2 regions of the Kosakonia radicincitans DSM 16656 genome follow, and region 1 is predicted to be linked to the other one. Evidence: predicted binding sites of a transcription regulator. Region 1 holds the regulator's gene; the other holds the start of a gene.
What was found. Region 1 encodes LexA, which represses DNA repair genes until DNA is damaged. Its sites were predicted from a motif close to TNCTGTATGTACATACAGNA; they were not measured.
Positions count from the first base shown of each region.

Region 2: sulA (SOS-induced cell division inhibitor SulA) is a predicted target of LexA. The motif match lies at 2,920-2,939, and genes of this name have one in related genera.

Region 1 covers NZ_CP018016.1:5,445,086-5,449,621, forward strand. The annotation lists gene dinF (MATE family efflux transporter DinF) at 1-1,235, opposite strand, end outside; gene lexA (transcriptional repressor LexA) at 1,313-1,927, opposite strand; gene Y71_RS26180 (diacylglycerol kinase) at 2,036-2,404, opposite strand; gene plsB (glycerol-3-phosphate 1-O-acyltransferase PlsB) at 2,537-4,536, shown strand, end outside.
Region 2 covers NZ_CP018016.1:3,655,206-3,659,741, reverse strand. The annotation lists gene Y71_RS17750 (AAA family ATPase) at 1-260, opposite strand, end outside; gene matP (macrodomain Ter protein MatP) at 443-895, shown strand; gene ompA (porin OmpA) at 973-2,022, opposite strand; gene sulA (SOS-induced cell division inhibitor SulA) at 2,389-2,898, opposite strand; gene Y71_RS17730 (TfoX/Sxy family DNA transformation protein) at 3,116-3,736, shown strand; gene yccS (YccS family putative transporter) at 3,730-4,536, opposite strand, start outside.

The DNA of each region.
Region 1 (4,536 bases):
GATAGCCATAAACCGTGATTCCCCAACACCGGAACCGTCAGCAGCGTGACAGCAAACCCGGCAGCGGCAATCGCCATACTGTTACGCATCTCCGCTGCGCGCGTGGCGCCAACAAACATGCCATCCAGCAAGTAACACCACACGCCCACCAGCGGCAGAATCACTTGCCAGAATAGGTAATGCCCGGCGAGCGTCTGCAAGGCAGGAAGCGAAGTCAGCAAGGCAATAATGTTGTCGCCTGCCAGCGCATAAATCGCCGCAAAGAACAGCGCCACCAGCCCGGCCTGGCGGCACGCCGCTCGCCAGACTTCCATCAATTGACTGCCGTCGCGCGCGCCGTAGGCCTGCCCGGAATGCGCTTCGACCGCGTAGGCAAAACCATCCAGCGCATACGCTGTAAAGGTGAGAAACATCATCAGCACCGCGTTAGCGGCGACTGTCTCGCCACCAAGACGCGCGCCCAGTACGGTGATTGAGCCAAAGCAGAGCTGCAAGAGCAGCGAGCGCAGCATGATATCGCGGTTAAGCGCTAATAAGCGCCGCATACCGCCGCGCCAGGCATTTTTCAGCGCTGGCAGGGTGATGCCGCGCATCACCAACACGCGGTGCACCATCAGCAGACCGATGGCGAAAGTCGCATACTCAGCCACAACGGTGGCGAGCGCTGCCCCCTGCACATTCATGTGCAGACCCATCACCAGCCACAGGTCGAGAACAATGTTGAGGAGGTTCCCTACCACCAGCAGGATCACCGGAGCACGGGCATACTGCACGCCCAGCAACCAGCCGAGTAATACCAGATTTCCCAACGACGCTGGCGCACTCAGCCAGCGGATATTAAGAAAGCGCCGCGCTTGTTCCAGCACGGCTTCGCTCCCACCGGTGATGTGCAGCGCTAGATCGATGAGCGGCGTACGCAGCAACATAATTCCCCCGCCAGCCAACAGCGCCAGTAGCAGCGGTTGTACCAGCGCGCGCGCCAGCGCAGGTGCGTTTTTCGCGCCAAACGCCTGTGCCGTAAGACCGGTTGTGCTCATCCGCAAAAACAGCAGCAGCATAAACAAAAAGCTGGTAGCCGTTGCGCCAATCGCCACGCCGCCGAGGTAAACAGGGCTATCCAGGTGCCCGACCACGGCGGTATCCACCAGTCCCAGTAACGGAACAGTGATATTGGAGAAGATCATGGGCAGCGCAAGCCGCCACAGTGCTCTGTCAGATGCATTCAGCAACGGCATGGCAGTGTCGAATCAATGGGGGAAAAGTGTATTACGCAGCGCCACGGTATTCTGTGTCGCTGCGAAAAGAACAGGCGTTAGAGCCATGTACCATTACGGATGACGCCAACCGCCAGCCCTTCAATGGTGAAGTTTTGATCGCGCAGATCGACGACGATCGGGGAAAACTCGCTGTTTTCCGGCAGCAGTTCGACGGTGTTACCCTGTTTTTTCAGACGTTTCACGGTAACTTCATCATCAATACGTGCGACGACCACCTGGCCGTTACGCACGTCCTGCGTTTTATGCACTGCGAGCAGGTCGCCGTCCATAATACCGATGTCTTTCATCGACATACCGCTGACGCGCAGCAGGAAATCCGCGTGAGGCTTGAAGAGATCGGGATCGACCTGATAGTGACCCTCGATATGCTGTTGCGCCAGCAGCGGTTCACCCGCAGCAACGCGGCCAATCAGCGGTAAACCGATATCCTCTTCTTCTTCCAGCAGCAGACGCAAACCACGCGATGCGCCGGAGACGATTTCGATAACCCCTTTGCGCGCAAGCGCTTTCAGGTGTTCTTCAGCCGCATTTGGGGAACGGAACCCCAATTGCTGTGCGATTTCCGCACGCGTTGGTGGCATACCGGTTTGGGTGATGCGATCGCGGATGAGATCGAACACCTCTTGCTGCCTGGCCGTTAATGCTTTCATCCCGCCCCCTGGGTGTATATACAGTTATGCTGTGAGTATATACAGTCAAAGGCGATTTTGGAACCAAATTTAAGCAAAAAACCAGGGAGTTATTGATTTCTGGAAGCGTTATCGAAAATGCGACCAAAGAAGCGAGATCCAGGTAAACAGCGCCAGCAGGATCGACATCAGCACTGCCGCCGATCCCATATCCTTCGCCCGACCGGAAAGTTCGTGAAATTCAGAACCAATTCGGTCTACGACAGCTTCAATTGCACTATTTAGGATTTCAACAATCATTACTAGCGACACCGAGCTAATCAGCAATACCCGTGTGACCGTGTCAATGTCCAGCCAGCAAGCAATAATGATAGCTAAAACAACGGCTACCAGCTCCTGACGGAAGGCGGCTTCATTGATCCATGCAGCGCGAACGCCCTTCCATGAGTAACCTGCTGCTTTAATGATTCGGGTAATTCCGGTGGTATTATTGGCCATGAAAAGAACCTTTTTATGTAATAAACGTCAATGTCTACATCAGCGTACTGAGGTACAACAGAAATTACGTGCGCTTTCTGATATTCTTGCGGCGCAATGGCACTATTATTAACCAGAGGCTTTTCATCTTTTATGTCCGGTTGGCCACGAATTTACTACAAATTACTGAATTTACCATTAAGTGTACTGGTAAAAAGTAAATCGATACCTGCAGAACCTGCACAGGAACTGGGTCTCGATACTTCACGTCCTATTATGTACGTGCTGCCTTATAACTCTAAGGCAGATTTGATGACGTTGCGTGCTCAGTGTCTGGCGCACGAACTGCCCGATCCCCTGGAACCCCTGGAAATCGACGGCGTATTACTGCCGCGTTTCGTGTTTATTCATGGCGGGCCGCGCGTGTTTACCTATTACACGCCAAAAGAAGAGTCCATCAAACTGTTCCACGACTACCTGGATTTACACCGCAGCCATCCGGATCTGGATGTGCAAATGGTGCCGGTATCGGTGATGTTTGGCCGCTCTCCGGGGCGTGAAAAAGGCGAGATTAATCCGCCGCTGCGCATGCTGAACGGCATCCAGAAATTCTTCGCGATCTCCTGGCTTGGCCGCGATAGCTTTGTGCGCTTCTCGCCGCCCGTCTCCCTGCGCCGCATGGCGACCGAGCACGGCACCGATAAAATTATCGCGCAGAAACTGGCGCGTGTGGCGCGTATGCATTTCGCGCGACAGCGTCTGGCCGCCGTTGGGCCGCGTCTGCCGGCGCGTCAGGATCTGTTCAATAAGCTGCTCTCTTCTAAAGCGATTGCCCGTGCGGTCGAAGACGAAGCGCGCAGCAAAAAAATCTCTCACGACAAAGCGCAGCAAAACGCTATCGCGCTGATGGAAGAGATTGCCGCCAACTTCTCGTACGAAATGATCCGTCTGACCGACCGTATCCTCGGCTTTACCTGGAACCGTCTCTATCAGGGGATCAACGTGCACAACGCCGAACGCGTGCGCCAGCTTGCGCACGACGGCCATGAGATTGTCTATGTGCCCTGCCATCGCAGCCATATGGACTATCTGCTGCTCTCATATGTGCTCTATCACCAGGGGCTGGTGCCGCCGCACATTGCCGCAGGCATCAACCTGAACTTCTGGCCCGCCGGGCCGATTTTCCGCCGCCTGGGCGCCTTCTTTATTCGCCGTACCTTTAAAGGCAACAAACTCTACTCCACTGTGTTCCGCGAATATCTGGGCGAACTGTTCAGCCGCGGTTATTCGGTTGAGTATTTCGTCGAGGGTGGTCGTTCACGTACCGGCCGTTTGCTGGACCCGAAAACCGGTACGCTGTCGATGACCATCCAGGCGATGCTGCGCGGCGGTACGCGCCCAATCACGCTGGTACCGATTTATATCGGTTATGAGCATGTGATGGAGGTGGGCACCTATGCGAAAGAGCTGCGCGGCGCAACCAAAGAGAAAGAGAGCCTGGTGCAGATGGTGCGCGGGCTGAGCAAGCTGCGCAATCTGGGGCAAGGTTATGTGAACTTCGGTGAACCCATTCCGCTGATGAACTACCTGAATCACCATGTTCCGGAGTGGCGCGAATCTATCGATCCCATCGAAGCGATTCGCCCGGCATGGCTGACGCCGACGGTAAATAACATTGCCGCCGATTTGATGGTTCGCATTAACAATGCCGGTGCGGCCAACGCCATGAACCTGTGCTGTACGGCGCTGCTGGCATCGCGCCAGCGTTCATTGACGCGCGAGCAGTTAACCGAACAACTCAGTTGCTACCTCGAACTGATGCGCAATGTGCCTTACTCGCCGGATTCAACAACGCCTGCCGCCAGCGCGGACGCGCTTATCGACCACGCGTTGCAGATGAATAAGTTCGAAGTCGAGAAAGACACCATCGGCGATATCATTATTCTGCCGCGCGAACAGGCAGTATTGATGACCTATTACCGCAACAACATTGCCCACATGCTGATGCTGCCGTCGCTGATGGCGGCGATCGTGACCCAGCATCGCGCCATCTCCCGTAGCGATATTCTGCGCCACGTTGAGCTGCTCTATCCGCTGCTGAAAGCCGAGCTGTTCCTGCGCTGGGAAAAAGCCGAGCTGGCGGAAGTGCTGGA
Region 2 (4,536 bases), 1.8 Mb from region 1:
AGCGGGCGGTCCTGAGGGAGCATTTCTCCGGTAGCGCTGGCAATAAGTGCCAGGTATTCAGCTTCTTCTGGCGCTTTTGCCAGTAAAAAGCGTGACGTCGCCTGCGGATAGAGCAGTTGCTCCAGCGCGTACTGTAATCGGGGTTGCGTATCGGCCAGCGAGAAGACCGCTTCGTGCGCAGATCCGGACGATTCAAAAACTTCCTGATAGCTTTCAGTATCAGGAACCAGGTCGTTCCATTCAAGTTTTGTAATGGTCAAAGTCGTTTTTTTGGTCTGGTGTAAAAGGCGAGATTATACCGTAAACCCTTCTTTAACACACCGGGATTACGCGCTTTCGCGATGCGAAGCTGGATGATAGCTCACAGCGGATGATTTCTTTTAAGCAGAGTGACAAAAAACTGATATTCTGAACTGAGTTACACGGTAACGTTGAGAGAGCAATGAAATATCAACAACTGGAAAATCTCGAAAGCGGCTGGAAATGGAAGTATCTGGTTAAAAAGCACCGTGAAGGGGAACTGATCACGCGTTATATAGAAGCTAGTGCTGCGAAGGAAGCCGTCGATGTATTGTTGACCCTCGAAAATGAGCCGGTACAGGTGAATGAATGGATTGGTCTCCATATCAATCCGGCACTGGTTAACCGAATGAAACAGACTATCCGTGCCAGGCGTAAACGGCATTTTAACGCGGAGCACCAGCATACGCGTAAAAAGTCAATCGACCTGGAGTTTGTCGTCTGGCAACGACTTGCGGGGCTGGCGCAGCGGCGGGGGAAAACACTGTCTGAAACGATTGTACAACTGATTGAGGACGCGGAACATAAAGAGAAGTATGCTTCGCAGATGTCCACACTGAAACATGATTTGCAGGCGCTGTTAGGTAAAGAGTGAGTTTTCCCTAAGACGTGACAGAATTTCAGGCAATAAAAAACCCCGCACTCTGGCGGGGTTTTTGCTAAGACGTAAACTTAAGCCTGCGGCTGAGTTACAACGTCTTTGCTGCCTTTCACTTCGATCTCTACGCGACGATCCGGTGCCAGGCAATCGATCAGCGCTGCGCGTGGTTTCACGTTGTCGCAGGTGCTGCCGGTAACCGGGTTGGATTTGCCCATACCACGTGCGGAGATTTTGTTCGCCGGGATACCTTTGGAGACCAGGTAATCAACAACGGACTGAGCACGTTTCTCGGACAGGCCCTGGTTGTAAGCGTCAGAACCGATACGGTCGGTGAAGCCCAGAACCACTACTGAACCGTCTTTCGGATCCAGGTTGCTCAGCTGACCATACAGCTGATCCAGCGCCTGCTGACCTTCCGGTTTCAGAGTTGCTTTGTTGAAGTTGAACAGAACGTCAGACTTCAGGGTGAAGTGTTTGGTCTGCACTTCCGGAGCCGGAGCCGGTGCCGGAGCTGCAACTACCGGAGCTGCATCTTCCTGCTGACCGAAACGGTAGGAAACGCCTACGCTCAGCATACCGTTATCCGGGCGAGCACCAACGGTGCTTGCGTCACCGATGTTGTTAACCCACTGGTATTCCAGACGGGTAGCGATATCACGAGTCAGTGCATACTCAACACCACCAGCGAAGACCGGAGAAACACCGGTATCGTGATCTTTGAAGCCCTGGTTGCTCTGACCATCAGCACGCCATACCATACCACCCAGACGGGTATAGATATCCAGATCGTCAGTGATCGGGTAACCCAGTTTAGCAGTCAGTTGAACGCCCTGAGATTTGAACGCGCCGTTAACTGTGTCGCCTTTGTACGGCATACGGCCCAGCCAGTCATAACCCAGTTCGAAACCAACGTACGGGTTAACCTGGTAGCCACCGAACGCACCAGCACCCAGTTGGCTTTCGTGGGTCGGGCCATCGTTCTGCCATACCGCACCTTTGTCATGATACTGGGACCAACCCAGTTTGCCACCTGCATACCAGGTGTTATCTTTCGGAGCGGCCTGCGCTACGGTAGCGAAACCAGCCAGTGCCACTGCAATCGCGATAGCTGTCTTTTTCATTTTTGCGCCTCGTTATCATCCAAAAATCGCCATGGTTATCTCTCAGAGATGCCACGGTTAAATCCTTCACCGGGGGCGTTGCTCACTAACTATTCAACAGATATCTTTACCGATATCTTTGGCTTATGCCGAGCACCCCTGGCGATGTAAAGTCTACAACGTAGTTGGAAACTTACAAGTGTGAACTCCGTCAGGCATATGAAAAAAAAGGCTTTGTATACACAATATTTAACAATTCCGCTGTTATTTTGTCCGATGCAATTAAGCTGAAAAGCGCGCCACGCAGGCTTTGTCGCTGTATTTTGCGGATAAAATGCAAAAGCAACCTTCAGGCAAAAATAATCCCAGGAATACTCTTAAATTTACTCAATGATACAAATTTGAGTGAATTTTTATCCCGGAATGCTGTCTCGCAGCCAGGGGATCATGGCGTACTGGACGCATAACGAAGCCGATCGCGTTGCCTTCTTCTGCTGCCATCACCAGACGGTGGTGCTCATCTTCGGTTAATTCTTCCGCATGCCAGCCAATTACGACGCTATAGTTCCCGGTGCGTAATGCGCGGATCATTGATTCCAGCGTCAGGCAAGGTGAAAGCTGGTTAACCTGCATCACCTTGGTGAGTGGCAGACCAACGGATTGCACCCATTCACGGCTCAGTTTCTGCTGTGGCGTAAGCCATAACTGCCAGCGGGACTGTTGGCCAAGTTGCTGCAACAAGGGCAATAAAAGAAGCTGTGTCATTCCTGGCTGATCTTCGCGATAAACCACTTCGCTAATAAGCCCGGACGCTCCGCGGGAGGAGTCAGCATGATTTAACGTAGTGAGTGCGGAATCGAATGTCGTTGAACGCTTAGCATAGCCTGAAGTGTACATAATCAATCCAGCCCTGTGAGTTACTGTATAAACATACAGTAACCCCTGAATGTTCAAAGATCAACCTCAATTTCTGAAACTATCTCGCATTTTTGTTTTGTCTTTACCGCACAACGAAAAATTCGCTTGCTGTCCCGTCCACAGTTGCCTATGTTCCTGCCTAACGAAACAGCTAACATTGTAGTGGCTTTACTGTGTGATTTATAAGGAAAAAATCATGGAAGACCTTTCTTATCAGCGTATATATCAATCATGTGAATGTCTCACATCGCTTGGCGAAATTCGTCACCGTGCGCATTTTGGCGGTTATAGCTTGTCGGTGGATGACACGGTTTTTGCAATGGTGGCCGAAGGAGAGCTTTATCTGCGGGCCTGTGAACAAAGCGCTCAATATGCAATAACGCACCATGCGCCACTTTTAGTATTCAACAAACGTGGACGGGAGGTTTCGTTAAATTACTACTTTGTGGATCAGGCATTATGGAACGATCGCCCTATGCTGCTGGAACTTTCGGCATATTCTCTCGATGCTGCACGGCGTGAAAAAGTGCAGCGCAGCGCCCGGAAACGTCTTCGCGATCTCCCTAATCTGACGTTTCAGCTCGAAATGCAGCTTCGTGATGTCGGAATTATGGATGTACAGACGTTGCGTCTTCTTGGCGCAAAGGCCAGTTGGCTCAGGTTGCGGAAAGCGAATTGCCATCTGGGGGTGAAAATTCTTCTGGCGCTGGAAGGCGCTATTACTGGATTGCACGAAGCGGCGCTCCCGGCGCAGACGCGCCAGGAACTGATGGAGTGGTTCACTATTGTGATGAAGAAAACGGCCAATCCTCACTGAACCAGTTGGCTTTTCAGACGGCAAACTTCCGGCAATAATGCGATAAGCAGGCCTATCTGTTGAAGGACCAGCGGCTCTTTGCTATCCGGGCGCGGATCTAAATGTTTAATGCGCTGCGACAGGGAACTTAGCGTTTCCTGTACGCGCGCATGATCAGAAGGAAGGTGATGCAGGGCGTCGTCTACATAACAGACGGCGTCATCAAGCAGACGCAAAATATCGGGATGGGTGAGCTGCTCGCGATGCGCACCAAGTGCAGAAATATAGCTGGTAAAGGTGTGGTTCAGGCACAGTAAACGGAATGCCACATCGCGGAGTTCAGGCGATGCACCGGGTTCTGAAGACATATTGGATACGACCGACGCCAGCTCAGCATCACGGTTATAAGCATTGCGCCGGGCAATACGGTACGCCAGCCGGTTGTCGCGCCCCTGATGATATTGTTCCAGAATAGCGTCGAGGTAACGGCAGTTGGCATCGAAAGCCTGCTCTGTCACGCGTGGCAGGTGGCGAAAACGCCAGTCAGGCCAGATAAAGCTTACCGCCGCCCAGGCAATCACGCAGCCTATAAGAGTGTCAATGATACGGGGAATCGCTACTTCAAAACCCTCGCCGAGCAGATTAAAGCAGAGCAGCACCAGCAGGGTGATAAACATCGTAGCATGCGCGTATTGCACGGTGCGAAAAGCAAAAAACAGTACGCCGGTAATCACGATCAGCACCAGTTGCCCTTCATGGGAAGGAACGAAATAGAGCACCGGCAAACCTATCGCCACACCTACCAGCGTGCCGATGACGCG